DNA from 3 places in the Kribbella amoyensis genome. Region 2 is predicted to be linked to each of the others. Evidence: riboswitches for the same ligand, from Rfam matches in the RefSeq annotation. Region 2 holds a riboswitch; each other region holds the start of a gene.
The links. A riboswitch is a leader RNA that binds a small molecule or an ion and turns the genes downstream of it on or off. The one in region 2 is predicted to bind cobalamin.
Positions count from the first base shown of each region.

Region 1: linked by a shared signal. The riboswitch ahead of FB561_RS24330 (putative cobaltochelatase) and the one ahead of metE (5-methyltetrahydropteroyltriglutamate--homocysteine S-methyltransferase) in region 2 are both predicted to bind cobalamin.
Region 3: linked by a shared signal. The riboswitch ahead of FB561_RS11215 (ABC transporter substrate-binding protein) and the one ahead of metE (5-methyltetrahydropteroyltriglutamate--homocysteine S-methyltransferase) in region 2 are both predicted to bind cobalamin.

Region 1 is NZ_VIVK01000001.1:5,197,945-5,204,556, reverse strand. It holds gene FB561_RS24340 (cobyrinic acid a,c-diamide synthase CobB) at 1-1,293, opposite strand, end outside; gene cobO (cob(I)yrinic acid a,c-diamide adenosyltransferase) at 1,290-1,904, opposite strand; gene FB561_RS24330 (putative cobaltochelatase) at 1,904-3,940, opposite strand; cobalamin riboswitch at 4,012-4,138, opposite strand; gene surE (5'/3'-nucleotidase SurE) at 4,208-4,975, opposite strand; gene cobN (cobaltochelatase subunit CobN) at 5,034-6,612, opposite strand, start outside.
Region 2 is NZ_VIVK01000005.1:18,879-25,490, reverse strand. It holds partial or broken gene metE (5-methyltetrahydropteroyltriglutamate--homocysteine S-methyltransferase) at 1-2,145, opposite strand, end outside; cobalamin riboswitch at 2,274-2,502, opposite strand; gene FB561_RS37520 (penicillin-binding protein) at 2,551-4,824, opposite strand; gene FB561_RS37515 (iron-siderophore ABC transporter substrate-binding protein) at 4,898-5,872, shown strand; gene FB561_RS37510 (aldo/keto reductase) at 5,959-6,612, shown strand, end outside.
Region 3 is NZ_VIVK01000001.1:2,345,115-2,351,726, forward strand. It holds gene FB561_RS11190 (alpha/beta hydrolase) at 1-138, shown strand, start outside; gene FB561_RS11195 (hypothetical protein) at 146-763, opposite strand; gene FB561_RS11200 (sterol carrier family protein) at 851-1,186, shown strand; gene FB561_RS11205 (MFS transporter) at 1,277-2,587, shown strand; gene FB561_RS11210 (hypothetical protein) at 2,700-3,674, shown strand; cobalamin riboswitch at 3,722-3,912, shown strand; gene FB561_RS11215 (ABC transporter substrate-binding protein) at 3,942-4,967, shown strand; gene FB561_RS11220 (FecCD family ABC transporter permease) at 4,964-5,992, shown strand; gene FB561_RS11225 (FecCD family ABC transporter permease) at 5,989-6,612, shown strand, end outside.

The DNA.
Region 1 (6,612 bases), on a different contig from region 2:
CGCCGTCCAATGCAGATGCAGGTACGACGCGTGCACGGTCGGCCGGGTGATTCCTTCGGTGCTGCCGCCCGGGAGGTACCAAGCGGGTGAGTCGCCGTCGTCCGCGACGACCTCGGTGCGGTGGAACTCGTGTCCACGGACGCGCCGTCCCTCGTCGAAGAACGCCGTCGTCCTCGCGGCGATGGCGGTCCGGTATCCCAGCGTCAGCTTGCTCGTCATCCGCGCCACGGCAGGCAGGACGCCGGTCATCGGGTGCCCGTCCAGCTCACGGCACAGGTAGAGCAGTCCGGCGCACTCGGCGATCACGGGCAGACCGCCCGCGACGGCACCGGCCACCTGGTCCCGCAGGGCGACGTTCGCGGAGAGCGCCTCGGCGTGCATCTCCGGGAAGCCGCCCCCGAGGTACAGCGCGGCGGTTGCCTCGGGCAACTGGTCGTGCAACGGGTCGAACGTGACCACCTCGGCACCGGCCGCGGTCAGCAGCTCGGCCGTCTCGGTGTACCGGAAGGAGAAGACCGGCCCGCCCGCCATCGCGATCACCGGCCTGCCCGCCTCGGCCGGGGCGACCTCATCGGCCGGGTCCCACACGTCCGTCTCCAAGGGCACGGCCGCGCTCGCCGCAGCGACGAATGCCTCGAGGTCGACACCCGCGCGAACCAGCTCGGCCGCCGCCTCGACCGCGGTGTCCGCCTGACTCCTCTGCTCGTCGGCGGGAACCAGGCCGAGGTGACGGCTCGGGACGGTCAGCCTGGTATCGCGGCGGAGAACGCCGAGCACCGGGACACCGGTCGGGGCGACCCCGGCCCGGACCTCGGCCTCGTGCCGGTCGGAGCCGACCTTGTTCAGGATCACCCCGACGATCCGTACCTCGGTGTCGAAGGCAACGAATCCCTGGACCACGGCACCCACACTGCGACCGGCCGCCGAGGCGTCGACCACCAGGACGACAGGGGCCCGGAGCAACTTCGCGACATGGGCCGTGGAGGAGAACCCGTCGGTCCCGAGGGCGCCGTCGTACAGGCCCATCACGCCCTCGACCACGGCGATGTCCGCCCCCGCCGCGCCGTGGGTGAACAACGGTGCGACGCGTTCCTCGCCGGACAGCATCGCGTCGAGGTTGCGGCCGGGGCGCCCGGTCGCGACGGCGTGGAAGCCGGGATCGATGTAGTCCGGGCCGACCTTGAACCCGGCCACGGTGTGCCCGGCCTTCCGCAGGGCCGCCATCAGCCCGACCGCGACCGTCGTCTTGCCGGCCCCCGAGGCGGGTGCGGCCACGACGATCCGCGGGATCACCACTCGATCCCCTTCTGGCCCTTCTGCCCCGCGTCCATCGGATGCTTCACCTTGGTCATCTCGGTGACCAGATCGGCCGCGGCGAGCAACCGTGGATCGGCGTTCCGGCCGGTGATCACCACGTACTGGTGGCCCGGCCGGTCCGTCAGCGTCGCGACCACCTCGTCGACGTCGACCCAGCCCCACTTCATCGGATAGGTGAACTCGTCCAGCACGTACAGGTCGTGCGCCTCGGCCGCGATCCGGCGCTGGATCTCCCGCCAGCCCTCCAGCGCGGCGGCGGCGTGGTCCTCCTCGGTGCCGCTCTTGCGCGACCAGCTCCAGCCCTCGCCCATCTTGTGCCACTCGACCGGACCACCCTGACCCGTTGCCTCGTGCAACTGCCCGAGCGCCTTGAACGCGCTCTCCTCGCCGACCCGCCACTTCGCGCTCTTGACGAACTGGAACACGCCGATGTTCCAGCCCTGGTTCCAGCCGCGCAACGCCATCCCGAAGGCGGCGGTCGACTTCCCCTTCATCTCCCCGGTGTGCACCATCAGCAACGGCCGGTTCCGCCGCTGCCGGGTGGTCAGACCGTCCTTCGGTACCTCGGTCGGCTGTCCTTGCGGCATCAGGCGGCCCGCCGTTCCGTCACCGCGCGGACCAGGTGACCCGCCGCGACCTCGCCCAGATCCAGGTACTCCGCGCCGAGGTCGCCGGCCAGTTCTGCCGCCAGCCCGAGCCGGACGCCACGCCGTGACTCACAGTCCACGACGATCGTGGCGATCCCCTGCGCCGCGATCCACCCGGCGGCCTGACGAGCCCGGGCGAAGGCGTTCTCACCTTGGGTCGCCCGGCCGTCGGTGACGAGGACGAGCATCGGCCGGCGGCGCGGATCGCGGATCGCGGCGATTCGCAGGACGTCGGCCGCTTGCAGCAGACCTTCGGCCAGTGGGGTCCGCCCGCCGGTCGGCAGGGATTCGAGCCGGCGAACCGCGGTCTCGACACTGCCGGTCGGCGGCAGCGCGACCGTGGCCGTGGTGCGGGCGAAGGTGACCAGGCCGACCGTGTCGCGGCGCTGGTACGCGTCCAGCAGGAGCGAGACGATCGCCGTCTTCACCTCGCCCATCCGCTTCTTCGTCCCCATCGAGCCGGACGCGTCGACGCAGAAGAGGACCAGGTTGCCCTCGCGGCCTTCGCGGACCGTCATCCGGACGTCGGCCGGCCGCACGGCGAGACCCGGACCGGTCCGGCCGCGGGTGCGCTGGTGCGGCGCCGCGTTGCGCAGGGTCGCCAGCAGATGCGGGCGGCCGGACTCACGCCCGACCCGGACGCGGTCGCCGACGACGCGGCCCACCTCGGTGATCGCGCGCGACCGGCGGCCGGCGACCCCGGTCCCGGCCGACTGGATGCTGAGCAGGCGCGCCTTGTACGGCTCGGAACTGGCCGCGACCTGCCCGGCCGGCGCCGCGCCAGCTTGCTCGGCGTTGTTCGCGTCGTCGGCGCCGGAGGACGCGGAGTCGCGGTCCGACCCATCACGATCCGGCCCGCCATCATCCGGACCACCCTCAGGCCCGCCACCCCCGGGACCGCCGTCGGGACCACCGTCGGGATCGTCGTCCGGGTCTTGCGGCATGCTGTCGTTGATCGCCTGCTCGAGCTGCTCCTCGTCCAGCCCGGGCGCGTCGAACGGGTTGCGCCGCCGCCGGTGCGGCAGGGCGAGCTTCGCCGCGGCCCGGACGTCCTCCACCTCCACCACGGTCCGCCCCGACCAGGCCGCGTGTGCGACCGCGGTCCGCGCGGTGACCAGGTCCGCCCGCATCCCGTCCACGTCGAAGGCGGCGCAGATCTCGGCGATCTGCCGCAGCGCCGGGTCGGTCAGGATCACGTCCGCCAGCAGGCTCCGCGCCTTGACGATGCGCTCGGCGAGTTCGCGCTGCGCGGCGTCGTACCGGCCGACGAAGCTCGCCGCGTCGGCCTCGTACGCCAGCCGTGCCCGCATCACCTCGACCCGGACCGCGGGATCCCGGCTCGCGACCACGTCCACGGTCAGGCCGAACCGGTCGAGCAGCTGTGGCCGGAGCTCGCCCTCCTCCGGGTTCATCGTCCCGACCAGGACGAACCGCGCCGGGTGCGTCACCGACACCCCGTCCCGCTCGACGGTCGCCCGGCCCATCGCGGCCGCGTCCAGCAGGACGTCGACCAGGTGGTCGTGCAGCAGGTTGACCTCGTCCACGTACAGCAGCCCGCGATGCGCGGCGGCGAGCAACCCCGGCTCGTACGCCGTGATGCCCTCGGCCAGCGCGCGTTCCAGGTGCAGCGAGCCGAGTACCCGGTCCTCGGTCGCGCCCACCGGCAGTTCCACCAGCCGCGCGGGTCGCACCGCAGCGGCAGCGGCGTCATGGGGACCGTCGGGGCAGTCGGGATCGGGGTCGCCCGGGTCGCAGGAGAACCGGCAGCCGGTGACCACGTCGACCGGGGGCAGGATCTCGGTCAGGGCGCGGACGGCCGTCGACTTGGCCGTCCCCTTCTCGCCGCGGATCAGCACGCCGCCGATGGCCGGTGAGATCGCGGCCAGCACCAGCGCGAGCTGCAGGTCGTCCATCCCGACGACGGCGGTGAACGGGAAGCCCAGCGAAGGACGGGCAGTGGTCGGAGCAGACCGCATCAGCGGCGATTCCCTTCGTCCAGCGGGTGTCCACGCCCGCAACGGCACTCGGCACACCCGGGCACGCCAACGCTCCCGGGCGGACGGCGGCAGATGTCCTGGCTTCCGGGAATCACCCGGTCACAGTGGCGGGACCGCCCCGGACTCCCGGCCTCAGCCGGTCACCGGTGTTCCTCCACTGCCGTCCGCCAGATCATGGCACACGGCGACGCCCCGGGCAGCACTCCGGTCGGGTGGCGACGATCACCACCTACCGGCCGCGGAGCCTCAGGACTGGAGCGCTTCGGTCCACCGGTCGGTGGGAACCGCGACGTCGGTCTCGCGCACCCCGACGATGGGCGTGACGGTGACGTAGCCCTTGGCCAGCAGGGCCTCGTCGGTGGCCGGGTCGGGCGCGGCCTCCGGGTCCTCCAGCACGATCATCGGCTCGCCGGTCTCGGCGACGGTCCCGGCGATGCGGGACCGTTCGATCGGCGTCAGGTGGGCGCGCCGGATCCCCTCCAGCTCGGCCACCGGGCGATCCGGGACGTTCAGCGTGAGGACCGTGCCGGCCGGTTCGCCGACGAGCCAGTCGAGCGCCTCGGCCGCGACCGCGCCGGCGGTCTCCAGGTACTGCGGGGTCTCGGAGTCGATACTCACTGCGAGCGCCGACATCCCCTGGGTCGCGGCGGTGAGCGCGGCCGCGACGGTCCCGGAGTGCAGGATCGGTACGCCGATGTTGTGGCCGTGGTTGATCCCGGAGACGACCACGTCCGGCGCGGCCCCGAACGCGCCGACGGCGGCCAGCGTCACCGCGAGCGCGGGCGTGCCGGCGATCCCCGTGAAGGTGATGCCACCGGCCTCCTCGGACGCCGACTCGATCGGCCGCCCGACCATCCCGGCCCGGGCGGACCCGACGCCGCTCTGGTCGTCCAGCGGCGCGACCACGACCACGTCGTGACCCTGGGCGGCGACGGCTGCCGCGAGGGCGCGGATCCCGCGCGCCTGGTACCCGTCGTCGTTGGTGATCAGGACCCGGAGTCGCTCGGCAGCCATGACTCCACCCAATCACACCGCGTCGGGCCCGGCCTGAACACCGGACGTCGAGCAGGAGTCAGCGGTCCTCGATGTCACCCTCGGTCTCGAGCACGGCGGCCCGCAGGGTCTCCAGGGCTTCGGCGGACGGCTCGGACCACAGTCCGCGCTGGGCCGCTTCGAGCAGCCGCTCCGCGATCCCGTGCCGGGCCCACGGGTTGGACTTGCGGAAGAACTCCGCCACCTCATGGTTCGCGACGTACTCGGTGGTGAGCGTCTCGTACATCCAGTCGTCCACCACCCCCGCGGTCGCGTCGTACCCGAAGAGGTAGTCGACCGTGGCCGCCATCTCGAAGGCGCCCTTGTACCCGTGCCGCTGCATCGCCGCCATCCAGCGCGGATTCACCACCCGGGCCCGGAAGACCCGCTTGGTCTCCTCCTCCAGCGACCGGGTCTTCACCTGCGCGGGCACCGCCGAGTCGCCGATGTACGCCTTCGGGTTGGCGCCGGTCAGGTGCCGCACCATCGCCACCATGCCGCCGTGGTACTGGAAGTAGTCGTCCGAGTCCATGATGTCGTGCTCGCGGGTGTCGGCGTTCTTCGCGGCCACCTGGATCCGGGCGTACGCGCGCTCCATCGACCCACGCGCCTCGGCCCCGTCCAGGCCCTGGCCGTACGCGTACCCGCCCCAGACCGCGTACACCTCGGCCAGCTCGGCGTCGGTCCGCCAGTTCCGCGCGTCGACCAACGGCAGCAGGCCGGCGCCGTACGAGCCGGGCTTGGACCCGAAGACCCGGGCCGTCGACGCCCGCAGATCGTTGCCAGACGCAACGTCATCGAGGACGTGGGCACGCAGGTAGTTGTCCTCGGCCGGCTCGTCCAGGCCGGCGACGGTCCGGACCGCCTCGTCCAGCAGCGCCACCACGTGGGGGAACGCGTCCCGGAAGAACCCGGAGATCCGGATCGTGACGTCGATCCGCGGCCGGCCCAGCTCGGCGACCGGGACCGGCTCGAACCCGGTCACCCGGCGGGACGCCTCGTCCCAGACCGGCCGGCAACCGAGCAGCCAGAGCACCTCGGCCAGGTCGTCGCCCTGGGTCCGCATCGCCGACGTCCCCCAGACCGTCAGGCCGACCGAGCGCGGCCACTCCCCCGTCTCGGCGCGGTGCCGGGTCAGCAGCGAGTCGGCCAGCGCGACCCCGACGTCCCAGGCGTTGCGGCTCGGGATCGCCTTCGGGTCGACGGCGTAGAAGTTCCGGCCGGTCGGCAGCACGTTCACCAGGCCGCGGGTCGGCGAGCCCGACGGACCCGCCTCGACGAACCGGCCGTCCAGGGCGCGCAGCACGTTCGTCAGCTCGTCGCCGGTCCGGCCCAGCCGCGGCACCACCTCGGTCGCGGCGAAGGTCAGCGAGGCGGCCACGGCGGCGGAGTCGCGGCCGAGCACCTCGGCGATCACCACCGGCACCTTGGCCGCGTCCCAGCTCAGCGTCTCCATCCCGAGGACCAGCTTGCGGGAGACCGCCTCGAGCAGGTCCACCCCGTCCGCACCGCTGACCGCGGGCAGGTCCGCCAGTGTCGCGAGGTCGGCCAGCTCCGGGACCGGCTTGCCCGGATCCGCGAGCATCGCCGCATCGTCCACACCGAAGGTCTCACCGAGC
Region 2 (6,612 bases):
GGCCGGGACCGTGGCGAGTGCTGTCGTGAGCAGGTCGGCGATCTCGGCGGTGGACGGTACGCGGGGCGAGTGGATGTCGTACACACCGGGTCCGACGCCGCGGCCGAAGCCGATCCGCCCCAGGTCGGCCAGGACCTCCATCCGCGACCGGGCCGCCTCGATCGTGGTCACGTCCGCGTCGAGGCCGTCGATCCCGGCGATCACCGCGCCGAACTCGGAGTAGCACAGATGCGTGTGCACCTGGACTCGCGCGGGCGCACCGGCGGTGGCCAACCGGAACGCGCCGACCGCCCAGTCCAGGTACTCCTTGTGCTCGGCCTCGCGGAGCGGCAGCAGTTCGCGCAACGCGGGCTCGTCGACCTGGATGATGCCGGTGCCGGCGTCGACCAGGTCCCCGATCTCGTCCCGGAGCGCGAGGGCGACCTGGTCCGCGGTGACCGCGAGCGGCTGGTCGTCGCGGACGAAGGACCAGGCCAGGATCGTCACCGGGCCGGTCAGCATGCCCTTCACCGGCCGATCGGTGAGCGACTGCGCGTACGACGTCCAGCCGACCGTCATCGGGCCGGTCCGGGCCACGTCGCCGTGCAGGATCGGCGGCCGGACACAGCGGGTCCCGTACGACTGGACCCAGCCGAGCCGGGTGGTCGCGAACCCGTCGAGCTGCTCGGCGAAGTACTGCACCATGTCGTTGCGTTCCGGCTCGCCGTGGACCAGGACGTCGAGCCCCAGCTCGGTCTGGACCAGCACCACCCGGGCGATCTCGGCGCGCATCCGCTCGTCGTACGTCGACTGGTCGATCCGGCCCGCCTGGAACTCGGCCCGCGCTCGGCGGACGTCGGCCGTCTGCGGGAAGGAGCCGATCGTCGTGGTCGGAACCGCGGGCAGCCGGAGGGCCTCCCGTTGCGCGGCGGCGCGTTCGGCGTACGGGGCGCGACGCCGGTCCTCGGGCCGGATCGCGGCCACTCGCGCCTGGATCTCGGTATCTCCCGGCTCACGTCCAACGGCCGAGCTCAGGACGCCGCGGTCGTCGTGGAGCGCCCGGCCGAGGAGTACCACCTCGTCGACCTTCTGCGCGGCGAAGCTCAGCCGGTCGCGGACCTGGGGATCGACGTCGGTCTCCACGGCCACGTCGTACGGGACGTGGAGCAGCGAGCAGGACGTCGAAACCACCAGCTGACCAACCGATCCGAGCAGCACCGCGCACCGTGACAGGGCGGCCCCGAGGTCGGTCCGCCAAACGTTGCGCCCGTCCACCACTCCCGCGACCACCGTCTTGCGCTGGAACTCGGGCAGCGCCGCGATCCGTTCGACGGTCCCGGGCGCGGACACCAGGTCGACGGCGATCCCCTCCACCGCGGTGGCCGCCAGCCGGGGGAGTGCGTCGCCCAGGTCGCCGAAGTACGACGCCACCAGCAGCTTCGGGCGCCGGGGGAGCGCGGACAGCCGGTCGTACGCGGACCGCAAGACGTCCAACTCGGCCGGGGTCCGGTCAGCCACGAACGCCGGTTCGTCGAGCTGGACCCACTCGGCGCCGGCCGCGTCGAGTCGCTCGAGCAGTTCCGCGTACACGTCGAGCAGCGGGTCGAGCAGATCGAGCGGGGCGAAGCCGGGGGCCGCATCCGCCGACGCCTTCGACAACAGCAGGAACGTCACCGGGCCGACCAGGACAGGCCGGGTCCGTACCCCGAGCGCGGCCGCCTCGGCGAGCTCGGCCAGCGGCTTGTCCCCGGCGAGCCGGAAGCTGGTCGCGCCGTCGAGTTCGGGGACCAGGTAGTGGTAGTTCGTGTCGAACCACTTCGTCAGTTCCAGCGGAGCCACGTCGCCGGTACCACGGGCCATCGCGAAGTACGTGTCGAGCCGCGACAACCCGAGTTCGCGGAAGCGGTGCGGTACGGCGTCGACCAGATGGGCCAGGTCGAGTACCTGGTCGTAGTACGAGAACGTGTTGCCAGGAACGACGTCCAAGCCGCGGCCGGCCAGGTCGGTGAGCGTGGCGGCTCGTTGCCCGGCCGTGCGGCGCTCGAGTTCGGTGGCGTCGATCGCGCCGGCCCAGTACTGCTCGACGGCGTGCTTGAGTTCTCGCCGGGGCCCGATCCGCGGGTAGCCCAGCACGGTGGTCCCGATCGGACCGATGGATGTGTTCACGTCTCTCTCCTCGCGAGCGCGGTGACGAGGCGCTGGGCTCGCGGGACGGCGACCAGGCGGCACGCCGACGCACGGCAGCCGCTGCAGGCAGGTCCTCCCACGAGACCCTCGACCTCACCGCACACCGGGTGGTGTGCGGACCGAAGGCAGGTGTTCGGACTCACGGGCGGGCCGACCGGATTCGGTCGGCTGGCCTACTGGCCGTCGCTTCCCAGGCCTTGCGGCCCAGTGCTTCTGACGGCGGTCGTTCCCGTTCACCGCTGCGGGGCAGTCCCGGATTCGCGCCAGGTTCCCTGTTGCCTCGTGCCTCGCCGCGCCTCTGCGCGGCCGACACGAACCATCGGCGGCACCGACCTTAGCGCGTCCCGTCGACCCGGTGTGTCGGCCGTCTCACCTCGGCAGCGATCAGTTCTGCCCGTTGGAGAGGAACAGCGTCACCTGGGACCCCGGGGGCGGGCGGTCGCCGGTTCGCGGATCGGTGTAGGCGACGGTGCCCTCGGCCTCCGGGGAGTTCACCCGGTCGCCGGACAGGACGACCTGGTACCCGGCTCGGCTCAGCGTGTCCGTCGCCTCGCCGGGGCTCATCCCGCTGACCGGGGGCAGGGACTTGCCGTCGCCGCCGGTGATCTTGCTGTTCGGCGGGACGAAGCGGCGCAGCGGCATCCCCTGCAGGGCCTTCTCCATCGCGGTCTGCCAGAGCGGGCCCGCGGTCCCGGACCCGGTCGGGTCGGAGATGTCCTGGCCGTCGAGGGTGTGGCCGTACATCAGGTTCGTGTACGGCAGGGTGGCGTCGGCGACGACGGCGGCCGCGGCCAGGTTCGGGGTGTAGCCGGCGTACCAGACGGCCAGGTTGTCCTGGATGGTGCCGGTCTTGCCGGCCAGGTCCCAGTTGCCGAAGTTCAGCCGGCCGCCGGTACCGCCCGGTTCCATCACGGCGCTGAGGACGCGGTTGACGCCGTCGGCGACGGCGGGAGTGAGGACCTGCCGGCAACCGATCCCGGGCGTCTGGACGGGCTTGCCGGACTTGTCCTGCACCGACGTGACCACGGTCGGCCGGCAGTACTTGCCGCGGGCCGCGAAGGTCGCGTACGCGTTCGAGAGCATCAACGGAGTCACGTACCCGACGCCGAGCGTCATCGAGACCACCTGGTCGAGCGGTTCCTGGGTCTGCGCGTTGTACATGCCGAGGTTCGCCGCGATCGTGGCGATCGAGCACAGCCCGGTGCGCTGGGACAGTTGCAGGAAGTACGTGTTGGTCGAGGCCTTCGCGGCTTCGATCATCGTCAGGTTGCCGCTGCGGGTGGAGTTCCGCGGGCGGTAGTTCGGGTCCCGGGTGGAGCCGGAGCAGGTCTTGAACCGGCGTCCACTCAGGTCGATCTGCGCGGGCGAGTTGATCCGGTACGTCAGCGGCAGCCCCTGCTGGATCGCGGCCGCGATCGTGAACGCCTTCATGGTGGAGCCGTTCTGGAACCCGCCGTACCCGCCGGGGTACGACTTCTCCACGTTCAGGTTGTAGTACGTGTGGTTGCGGCCCTTGCCGTACGGCTTGCTCTGCACCATCCCCTTGACCAGGCCGCTGCCTGGCTCGACCACGGTGATGGCCGCGATCGCGGTGTCCGAGACCTTGGCGTGCTCCTTGATCGACGCCTGCGCGGCCGCCTGGATCCGCGGGTCGAGCGAGGTCCGGATGGTCAGCCCGCCGGTCTTCAGGTAGTGCTCGCGCTCCTTCGGGGTACTGCCGAGGGCCGGGTTGTCCAGCAACTTGGCCACCGCGTACTCGCAGTAGAACGGGTACCGCGAGTTGGCGCAGCCGTTCGGGACCTTGCGGATCTTCTTGAAGTCGATCACCGGCGCCTTCCTGGCGTCCGCGGCCTGCTTGGCAGTGATCAGGTTCAGCTCGCGCATCCGGGCGATGACCAGGTCCCGGCGGTCCTTGGCCCGCTTCAGGTTGTTCGTCGGGTCGTACCCGGTCGGGTTCTTCACCAGGCCGGCCAGCATCGCGGCCTGGGGCAGGGTGAGCTTGGCGGCCGAGACGCCGAAGTAGTGCTGCGCGGCCGTCTGGACGCCGAACGCGCCGTCGCCGAAGTTGGCCAGGTTCAGGTACTTCTCCAGGATCTGGTCCTTGCTGAACTGCTTCTCGATGGCGACCGCGTACCGCAGCTCGGTGAGCTTGCGCTCGTAGGTGACGGCGGTGGCCGCTTTGCGTTGCTCGGCGGTGTCGGCCTTCTCGATCAGGCTCATCTTCACGTACTGCTGGGTGATGCTGGAGCCGCCCTGCTGGACCGAGCCCTCGCTCCGGTTCCGGATCAGCGCGCGCAGCGTGCCCTGGGCGTCCAGGGCGCCGTGCTCGTAGAAGCGTGAGTCCTCGATCGCGACGATCGCGCGCCGCATGATCGGGCTGATCTGGTCCAGCGGCACCGGGACCCGGTTCTGTTCGTAGAGGGTGGCGATCCAGGTCCCGTCGGCGGCCAGCATCTTGCTGCGGACGGCGAGTGGAGCGGTCTCCAGGTCCTGCGGCAGGTTCTGCATCGAGACGGCCGCCTTCTGGGTGGCGAACCCGGCGAACCCCGCGAACGGAATCGCCAGCCCCGCGGCCAGCGCACCAGCCAGCACGCTCACGCCGAGGAACACGACCAGCGACCGAGCGCGACTGCGGACACCCCTTTCGGCTGTGCGCATACCACAAGGCTAACGGAGGAGGTGGAGGCGGGTCAGGACTCGCCGCAAATTAGGTTAGGTTAACCTAACCGCCATGATCGCTCGACGCATCGGAGTTGCGGCTGCCCTGCTCGCCCTCGCGACGACGTTCGCGGGGTGCGGGACCGGCCCGGAGGAGGCGAGCGCGGACGAGCCGTTCGCCCGCGTGGCCACGAAGTTCGGCGAGGTGAAGGTCCCTTCCGAGCCGAAGCGGGTGGTCGCCCTCGGCTGGGGCGACGCGGAGACGGCGCTGGCGCTCGGGGTCCAGCCGGTCGGCGCGAGCGACTGGCTCGCCTTCGGCGGTGAAGGGGTCGGTGTCTGGGCGAAGGGGATGTACCAGCAGGCGCCGCAGCTGATCGGCACGCTCGAGCCCGAGTACGAGAAGATCGCGGCGCTGAAGCCGGACCTGATCCTCGACGTGAAGTCCAGCGGCGACCAGGCCCGGTACGACACCCTCGCCGCGATCGCGCCGACGGTGGGCGTCCCGGCCGGCGCCGAGCAGTACAAGCTGTCCTGGAAGCAGCAGACCGAGCTGATCGCGGCGGCGCTGGGCCGGTCCGCCAAGGGACGCGAGGTGATCGACGCGGCCACCAAGAGCTTCGAGCAGGCGGCGAGCGAGCACCCCGAGTTCGCCGGGAAGACGATCACGCTGGGCGCCCGGACCTCGGCGGGCTACGGCGCCTACGTGTCCGGGACCGGGCGGGTCGAGTTCGTCCAGCGGCTCGGGTTCAAGAACAACCCGGAGATCGACGCGCGGAAGACCGAGAAGTTCTCCGTGCCCGTCTCGCGGGAGAACCTGCAGCTGCTGGACGCGGACCTCACCGTCGTCACCCCGATCGGCGTCGACGCCGGGCAGATCGGCGCCGACCCGCTGTACCGCGCGATCCCCTCGGTCAAGGCGGGCCGCGCGGTGGTCTTCACCGACAAGACGATCAGTTCGGCCTTCGCGACCGACTCGGTCCTGTCCGTCGGGTACGCCCTCAAGGTCGTCGTCCCGCTCTTCGCCAAGGCGCTGCAGCCGGCTTCGTAGTCGGTCCGCGCCAGAGGGCTTGACCTGGAGTCCACTCCAGATTGCAGGCTCGGTGCTACACGCCTTCGGGACAAGGGAGTAGCACCATGAGCACCAACGCAGAACGGGTCGCGGACCGGGCCGTCGGGGATCGGACCACGAGCCCGCTTGGCATCGGCTGCTGGGCGATCGGCGGCCCGTTCCGGTTCGACGGCCGCCCGGCCGGCTGGGGCGAGGTGGACGACGCGGAGAGCATCCGGATGATCCACGCCGCCGTCGACGGCGGGATCCGGTTGTTCGACACCGCCGACGTCTACGGCACCGGTCACAGCGAGCGCGTCCTCGGCAAAGCGCTCGGCCAGTTGCCGGCCGGGGCGCGGGACGATGTCATCGTGGCGACGAAGTTCGCGCTCCAGTTCGACGAGACCACGCGGACCGGGGCCGGGGAGGACGTCTCCCCGCCGGCGATCCGGTCCGCTTGCGAGGCGAGCCTGCGGCGGCTGGGGACGGACGCGATCGACGTGTACCAGTTGCACGGCGGCGTGAGTACCGGGGCCGTGGCCGACGAGGTGGTCGCGACGCTGACCGAGCTGGTTGCCGAGGGCAAGGTCAAGGCGTTCGGGACGAGTGCGGACGTGCCCGAGGTGATGGCGAGCTTCGCCCAGTCGCCGCATGCCGTGACCGTGCAGACACAGATCAACGTGTTCGGTCACCAGCCGGAGGTCCTCACCGCGGCCCATCAGCACAACTTCGCCGTCCTG
Region 3 (6,612 bases), on a different contig from region 2:
CAGCTCGAGAGCGGCGTCCTGATCAGCCGGGACGGCGACGGGCACACCGGGTACAACGAGGGCAACGACTGCGTCGACCGCGCGGTCGAGACCTACCTCCTCCAGGGCACCCCACCCGCCGCCGACCTGAAGTGCTGAGGGCCCGCTAGTTGGGCCGCTTGTCGCCGTTCGGGTCGGGGAGTTGCAGGGTCTCGGTGGCTCGTTCGAGCACGCTGCGCAGGGCGGCCTCGTCCTGCGGGCGGCCGCCGACGGTGATCTCGATCAGTGTGCGCTCGCCGTCCTCGCTCGGGAGCCAGCGGGACAGGCCCATCCGGGGACCGCGGGTCTGGTCGACGTAGGTGTAGACCAGCGTGCCGTTCTCGTTGCTGATCACCTTGAGATCGCGCTCGTCGATGCTCTTGGCCCTGTTCGCGGCCAGCTCGTCCGGCTGCTGCTTGCTGCCGCGGGCGTCGAAGCGCACCTGCCAGACGCCGGTGGGGTCGAGGTACCGCGGGCGGGTGCCGCCCTGGCTGCTCTTCCACCCGACCGGGACGTCCGCGCTGATCGGCGATCGCTCGGAGCCGAACGTCTGTGCGGCGAACTGGAGCGAGTTCGGGTCGAGGCCTCCGGACACGGTCGGCGTCGGCGACGGGCCCGGGCTGGTGACCACGGTCGTGCTGTCCGAGTTCATCGCGTTGATCGCGAGCACCGAGCCGAAAACGGCCACGCCGACGGTCATTCCCGCCAGCGTCGCCACCAGCGCCTGGTGCCTGGGCGTGAGCATCCGGACCTCCGCTTCCGTTCTCGGCCGCAGCCCTGATTATCGACCAAGAAGGGGCCGACCACGAAACCCGGCGTACGCTGGCCCGTCGTGGAGTTCGAAGAGGCGTTGCGCCGGTACGACGCGGGTGAAGCGGAGCGGTCCGACCTGAAACTGCTGGTGAAACACCTGCTGAAACTCCTGGTGGCCAAGGCCCCCGGGCACGCGGTCGAGGTGCGCGTCCCGCCGTACGGCGCGGTGCAGTGCATCGAGGGACCACGGCACACCCGCGGTACTCCGGGGGCGGTCGTCGAACTCCCGGCCGAGCTCTGGATCGCCCTCGCGCTGGGCCGGATCGACTGGCCGGGTGCCCGCGAGACCGGCAAGGTCCGGGCGAGCGGGGAGCGGACCGATCTGGGACCGCTGCTACCCCTGCTGACGCCCTGACCCAGCGGACCTCGGCACCCTCGGGAGAGCGCGTCGGTCCGGACGTAAAACAGGTTCGTCGAGGCGAGTCGCCCATGTCACCATGGGCCGGTGGCAACCAGTTTCCGCTCCCGGCTGGCCAGGCTCCGGGTCGACCTGACTCCCTGGCGTGGATCCCGGGACTTCCGCATCCTGGTGGTCGCCGGCTCGGTCTTCTTCCTCGGCGGCATGGTCGGCTACGTGGCGCTGCCGTACCAGCTGTACCAACTCACCGGCTCCAACTTCGCCGTCGGCGCGATGGGCCTGGTCACGATCGCCCCGCTGGTCGTCTTCGGCCTGTACGGCGGCGCCCTCGCGGACCACATGGACCGCCGCAAGATGCTGATCGGCACCGGCGCGGCCCAAGTGCTCATCTGCGCACTCCTGCTGGCCAACACGCTGCTCGACGATCCCCGTGTCTGGCTGATCTACGTCTGCGGCGCCCTGAACGCGATCGCCTCGTCCCTGCAGCGCCCGAGCCGCGAAGCCCTGTTCCCGAGGGTCGTCCGGCACGAGCAGATGCCGGCGGCCGTGACGCTCAACTCCCTGACGCTCCAGGTCGGCCAGCTCGCCGGTCCGGCGCTCGGCGGGTTGCTGGTCGGCACGGCGGGCGTGACCTGGGCGTTCGCGGTGGAACTGGCCGGCCTGGCGATCGCGACGCTGCTGTACGTACGTCTCGGCTCGTACAAGTCGAACGAGCACAGCACCCCACCGAGCCTGCGAGCGATCGGCGACGGAGTCCGGTACGCCTTCCGCCGGCGGGACCTGCTGGGAACCTACGCGGTGGACATGGTCGGGATGTTCCTGGCGATGCCGATCGTCCTCTTCCCGGCGTTCGCGACCGAGGTGCTGAAGGAACCGAAGCTCCTGGGGTTGCTGTACAGCGCGGAGGCGATCGGCGCGATGCTGGCGACGCTGACGAGCGGTTGGGCGAGCCGGGTCCATCACCACGGCCGCGCTGTGGTGCTCGCGACGATCACCTGGGGCGCGTCGGTCGGGATCGCGGGACTGGCGCCGAACATCTGGTTCGCGATCGCCTTCTTCGCGGTCGCGGGTGGAGCGGACATGATCTCGGGACTGTTCCGCGCGGTGATCTGGAACCAGACGATCCCGGACGAGATGCGCGGCCGACTGGCGGGAATCGAGATGCTGTCGTACTCGCTGGGGCCGCTGGGCGGGCAGTCGAGATCGGGGTTGGTGGCGGACCTGACGAGCGTGCGGACGTCCATCGTGAGCGGCGGCGTGTTGTGCGTCGCGGGCGTGCTGGCGACGGCGGTATGGCTGAAGGACTTCTGGCGCTACGACGCAAGAACCGACGAGCACGCGGTGCGCGAGCGGGAACTGAGGTCCACGGCTGCCGTTGGGGAGGGCACGGCGCCGTAGCTGCGGACGGTTGGCGCGACTACCGCCTCTCAGGGTGAGCACGGCGACAGAGGAGCCGCGCGTGCTGGGTACTCCTCTGCTCCACCCGCCACCTGGGTACAGTCGGTGCACCATGCGAATCCGTCCCGTAGCCGCCTCGTCCACCGTGCTCGCCCTCGCCGCGCTGGCTGGGTGTGGTGGCGGTGGGAACGAGAGCGCGCCCGACGTACCTCCGCTGGTCTCCGTCAGCACCACGCCGACCGAGTCCCCCTCAGCGACCCCGACAGAAACGCCGGGCACCCCACCGACCGCGAAGGTCGCCGACACCCTTTGCGTGCGGATGGACCAGACCTTCGTCCAGGCCACACTCGCAGCGCCCGTCGTGACGATTCAGCCGAAGGCGGTTCCGGCGGAGATCGGGTTGCCCAGCTACGACCTCTGCCAGCTCGCGCTCAGCACCAGCCCGACTGGCCCGGTCCTCAAGGTCGGTACCTCCGTGCTCACCGCGACGAAGGGCGAGCTCGCCGCCGCGAAGAAGGCGTACGACGCGACGAGGGGCGAACCGTCCAAGCTCGTCTCCGTCGGCCAGGGCGGATTCGGGACCAGCCGCTTCGTCGTCTTCCTGCTCGGCACCAGGATGATCAAGGTGGAAGGCCCACCCGCCACCTCCGCGAAGTACGTCGCGCTCGGCCTGGAGGCGGCCCGGCAAGCACCCGGATTGCCCGAGGCGTCCCCGCTGATCACGCGCCCGGACTGCGAGCGCGGTACCTCGGCAGCGGCCAAGGTGATGGGCGCGGAGGCGATGGCGCGGCGCGACGGGCAGACGGCGACCGGGGACACGGTCTGCGGGTGGATCAACGCCGACGCGGTCCTGTACTCGACGGTGCGCCGGGTGCCGGATGCGCAAGCGGCGATGGCGTCGATCCGCAAGGCGCCGACCTCTCAGCCCGTACCGCTCGGCGACGAGGGGTACGTCGACACCGCGACTGGCCGCGGGACCATCCGCGTGGGGACCGACAAGATCGTCGACCTGGTTCCGACCGGCCGGCCGAAGACCGACGACATGGTCGCCTTCGCCCTCGCGATGTCCCCGCTCTACACCCGCTGAACCCCCTCGAAGTGGGACCTGCTCGTGCGACTTGATCGCAGGTTGGGTTACGGTACTCGCGCCGTGGTGTTCGGGAAGCCGGTGAAGTACCGGCGCGGCCCTCGCCACTGTGATCGGGAGTTCCGCCGCGCGTTCGCCTCGTAAGGGTGAGACCACTGGTCCGTGAGGACTGGGAAGGTCAGTGCGGTGGATGTGGTGTCCCGTCAGCCAGGAGACCGGCCACGGCGTGTCAGACCCATCCACGAGGTGCTGGAGGAGCGGTCCGCCATGGCCGTTGTACGTAAGGCAGTTGCTGCTGCCGTCGCCCTGTCCCTGCTCACGGCCTGCGGCGGCGCCGCCGAGGCCGGTCCGAGCACCGATGCCGTCACCGTGCGGAACTGCGGCCTGGACGTGTCCGTCGACGGCCCGCCCGAGCGGGTTTTCGCGGCGTACCAGCCGGCGATCGAGATGGCGCACGCGCTCGGCCTGTCCGATCGCCTGGTCGGTACGGCGTTCCTGGACTCCGAGGTGCTCCCGGAGTACGCCGACGCGCAGCGCGACCGCAAGTACTACAAGAACCTGCCGAGTCGCGAGGAACTGCTCAGCCACAACCCCGACTTCGTGCTGTCCGGGTTCAACGACGTGTTCAGCGCGGCCGGGACGGACGGGAGCTTCGGCAGCCGCAAGAGCCTGACCGACCTCGGGGTCCGGACCTGGATCTTCAGCCCGCTCTGCCCGACGGCGGACGGCAAGGGCGACGAGGCGATCGACCCGGCGAGCGTGTCGATGGACAACGTGTACGCCGATCTGCGCGACCTCGGCAAGCTGTTCGGCGCGGGGGACAAGGCGGAGCAGGTGATCGCCGACCAGCAGCGCCGGATCGCCGCCGTCGAGGCGAAGGTGAAGGGCGCGGACCGGCCGACGGTGGCGATCGTGCGACCCGGCCTCGAGGGCGGTGGGCTGACCGTGTCGGGCGGTCCCGACTTCGGCACGGTACTGATCCGCCAGGCCGGCGGCGTGAACGCGTTCGCGGATCTCACCGCCAAGCGGAACGTGAAGATCAGCGCCGAGGAGTTCATCAAGCGCGATCCCGACTACGTCCTGATCAGCGGCTGCTGCGACGCGACGCTGACCGAGGACCGGACCCGGCCCGATGTGGACAAGCTCCTCGCCAATCCCGCCTTCGCGAACCTCAAGGCCGTGCAGAACAAGCACGTCGTGCCGTGGTTGTTCGCACACCACTCGGCCGGTGTCCGCGGCGCCCACTCGACAGAGCTGATCGCGAAGATCATCCACCCGGATCGCGTCAAGTGACGCTGTCGCGTCGCCGCGGACTGCTGCACCACAGCGGTCCGCGCGCGGCGGGACTGGCCGCGGCGGTCACCGTCCTGCTGGCCGCGGTACTCCTCTCGCTCCTGGCCGGGGCGCAGTGGTTCGGGCCCCGCGACGTGTACGCCGCGGCCGCCGAGTTCGCCGGATCGGACACCGACCGCGTGATCCGGTACCTCCGCCTCCCGCGCACCGCGACCGGGTTGCTCGCGGGCGCCGCGTTGGGTCTGGCCGGCGCCTTGATGCAGGGCGTCACCCGCAACCCGCTGGCCGATCCCGGCCTGCTCGGCGTCAACGCGGGCGCGGCGCTGGCCGTGGTCGGGGCGATCGGGCTGCTCGGCATCCACAGCCTGACCGGGTACGTCTGGTTCGCCATGGGCGGTGCACTGGTCGCGACGGTCGTCGTGCACCTGGTCGGGTCGGTCGGGCGGGGCGGCGCGACCCCGGTCAAGCTGGCGCTGGCCGGTGCGGCGTTATCGGCGCTGCTCGGCTCGGTGACGTCCGCGGCGACCTTGCTGGACCTGTCCACGCTGAACGAGTTCCGCTTCTGGGTGGTCGGGTCCCTCACCCTGGCGACCGGCGGGATCGTCGCCCAGGCGGTCCCGTTCATTGCCGTCGGCATCGTTCTCGCGCTGGCCCTCGGTCGCTCGCTCAACCAGCTGGCCCTCGGCGAGGACCTCGCGACCGCCCTCGGTACCAGGGTCACCGTGGTCCGGATCCTGGCCGGCCTGGCGGTCGTCCTGCTGGCCGGGACGGCGACCGCGATGGCGGGCCCGATCGGCTTCGTCGGTCTCGCGGTACCCCACGTCGCGCGGACTATCGTGGGTCCCGACTACCGCTGGATCCTGCCCTGGTCGGTGGTCCTCGCGCCGACGGTGCTCCTGCTCGCCGATGTGGCCGGCCGGCTCGTCGTCCGCCCGGCCGAACTCCAGGTCGGCATCGTCACCGCGTTGTTCGGTGCGCCCTTGTTCATCGCGCTGGTCCGTCGCCGGAAGCTGGCCGAGCTGTGAGTACGCGCTGGGCCGTCCGCGTCGGCAGGGTCTCCACCCGCGTCGATCCCGTCGCAACGGGGATCGCGTTGCTGGCTTGGGCTCTCACCCTCGGACTTGCGGCGTTCTCGCTGACACTCGGGGACTACGAGATCCCGCTCGCGCAGGTCCTGGAGACGTTGGCGGGCCGCGGTTCGCTGATCATGACCGACGTGGTGGTGAACAACCGGCTGCCCCGGATCCTGGTGGGGATCGGCGTCGGGGTCGCGTTCGCGGTGTCCGGCGCGATCTTCCAGCGGCTGGCCCGGAATCCGCTGGTCAGCCCGGACCTGATCGGGATCAACGCCGGCGCCGCGCTCGCCGCGGTCCTGATGATCACCGTGCTCGGCAGCAGTACCGCTTGGATCCCGGCCGGAGCGCTCGCCGGTTCGCTGCTCACCGCGACCTGCATCTACCTGCTCGCGTACCGGAACGGGGTGGCCGGGCAACGCCTGGTCCTGGTCGGGATCGGGGTCACCGCGATCATCGGGTCGCTCACCGCGTACCTGCTGACGCTGGCCGACATCTACGCGGCCAAGAACGCGCTGCTCTGGCTGACCGGCAGCCTGGCCGGCCGATCATGGCCGCAGGCCACCATCATC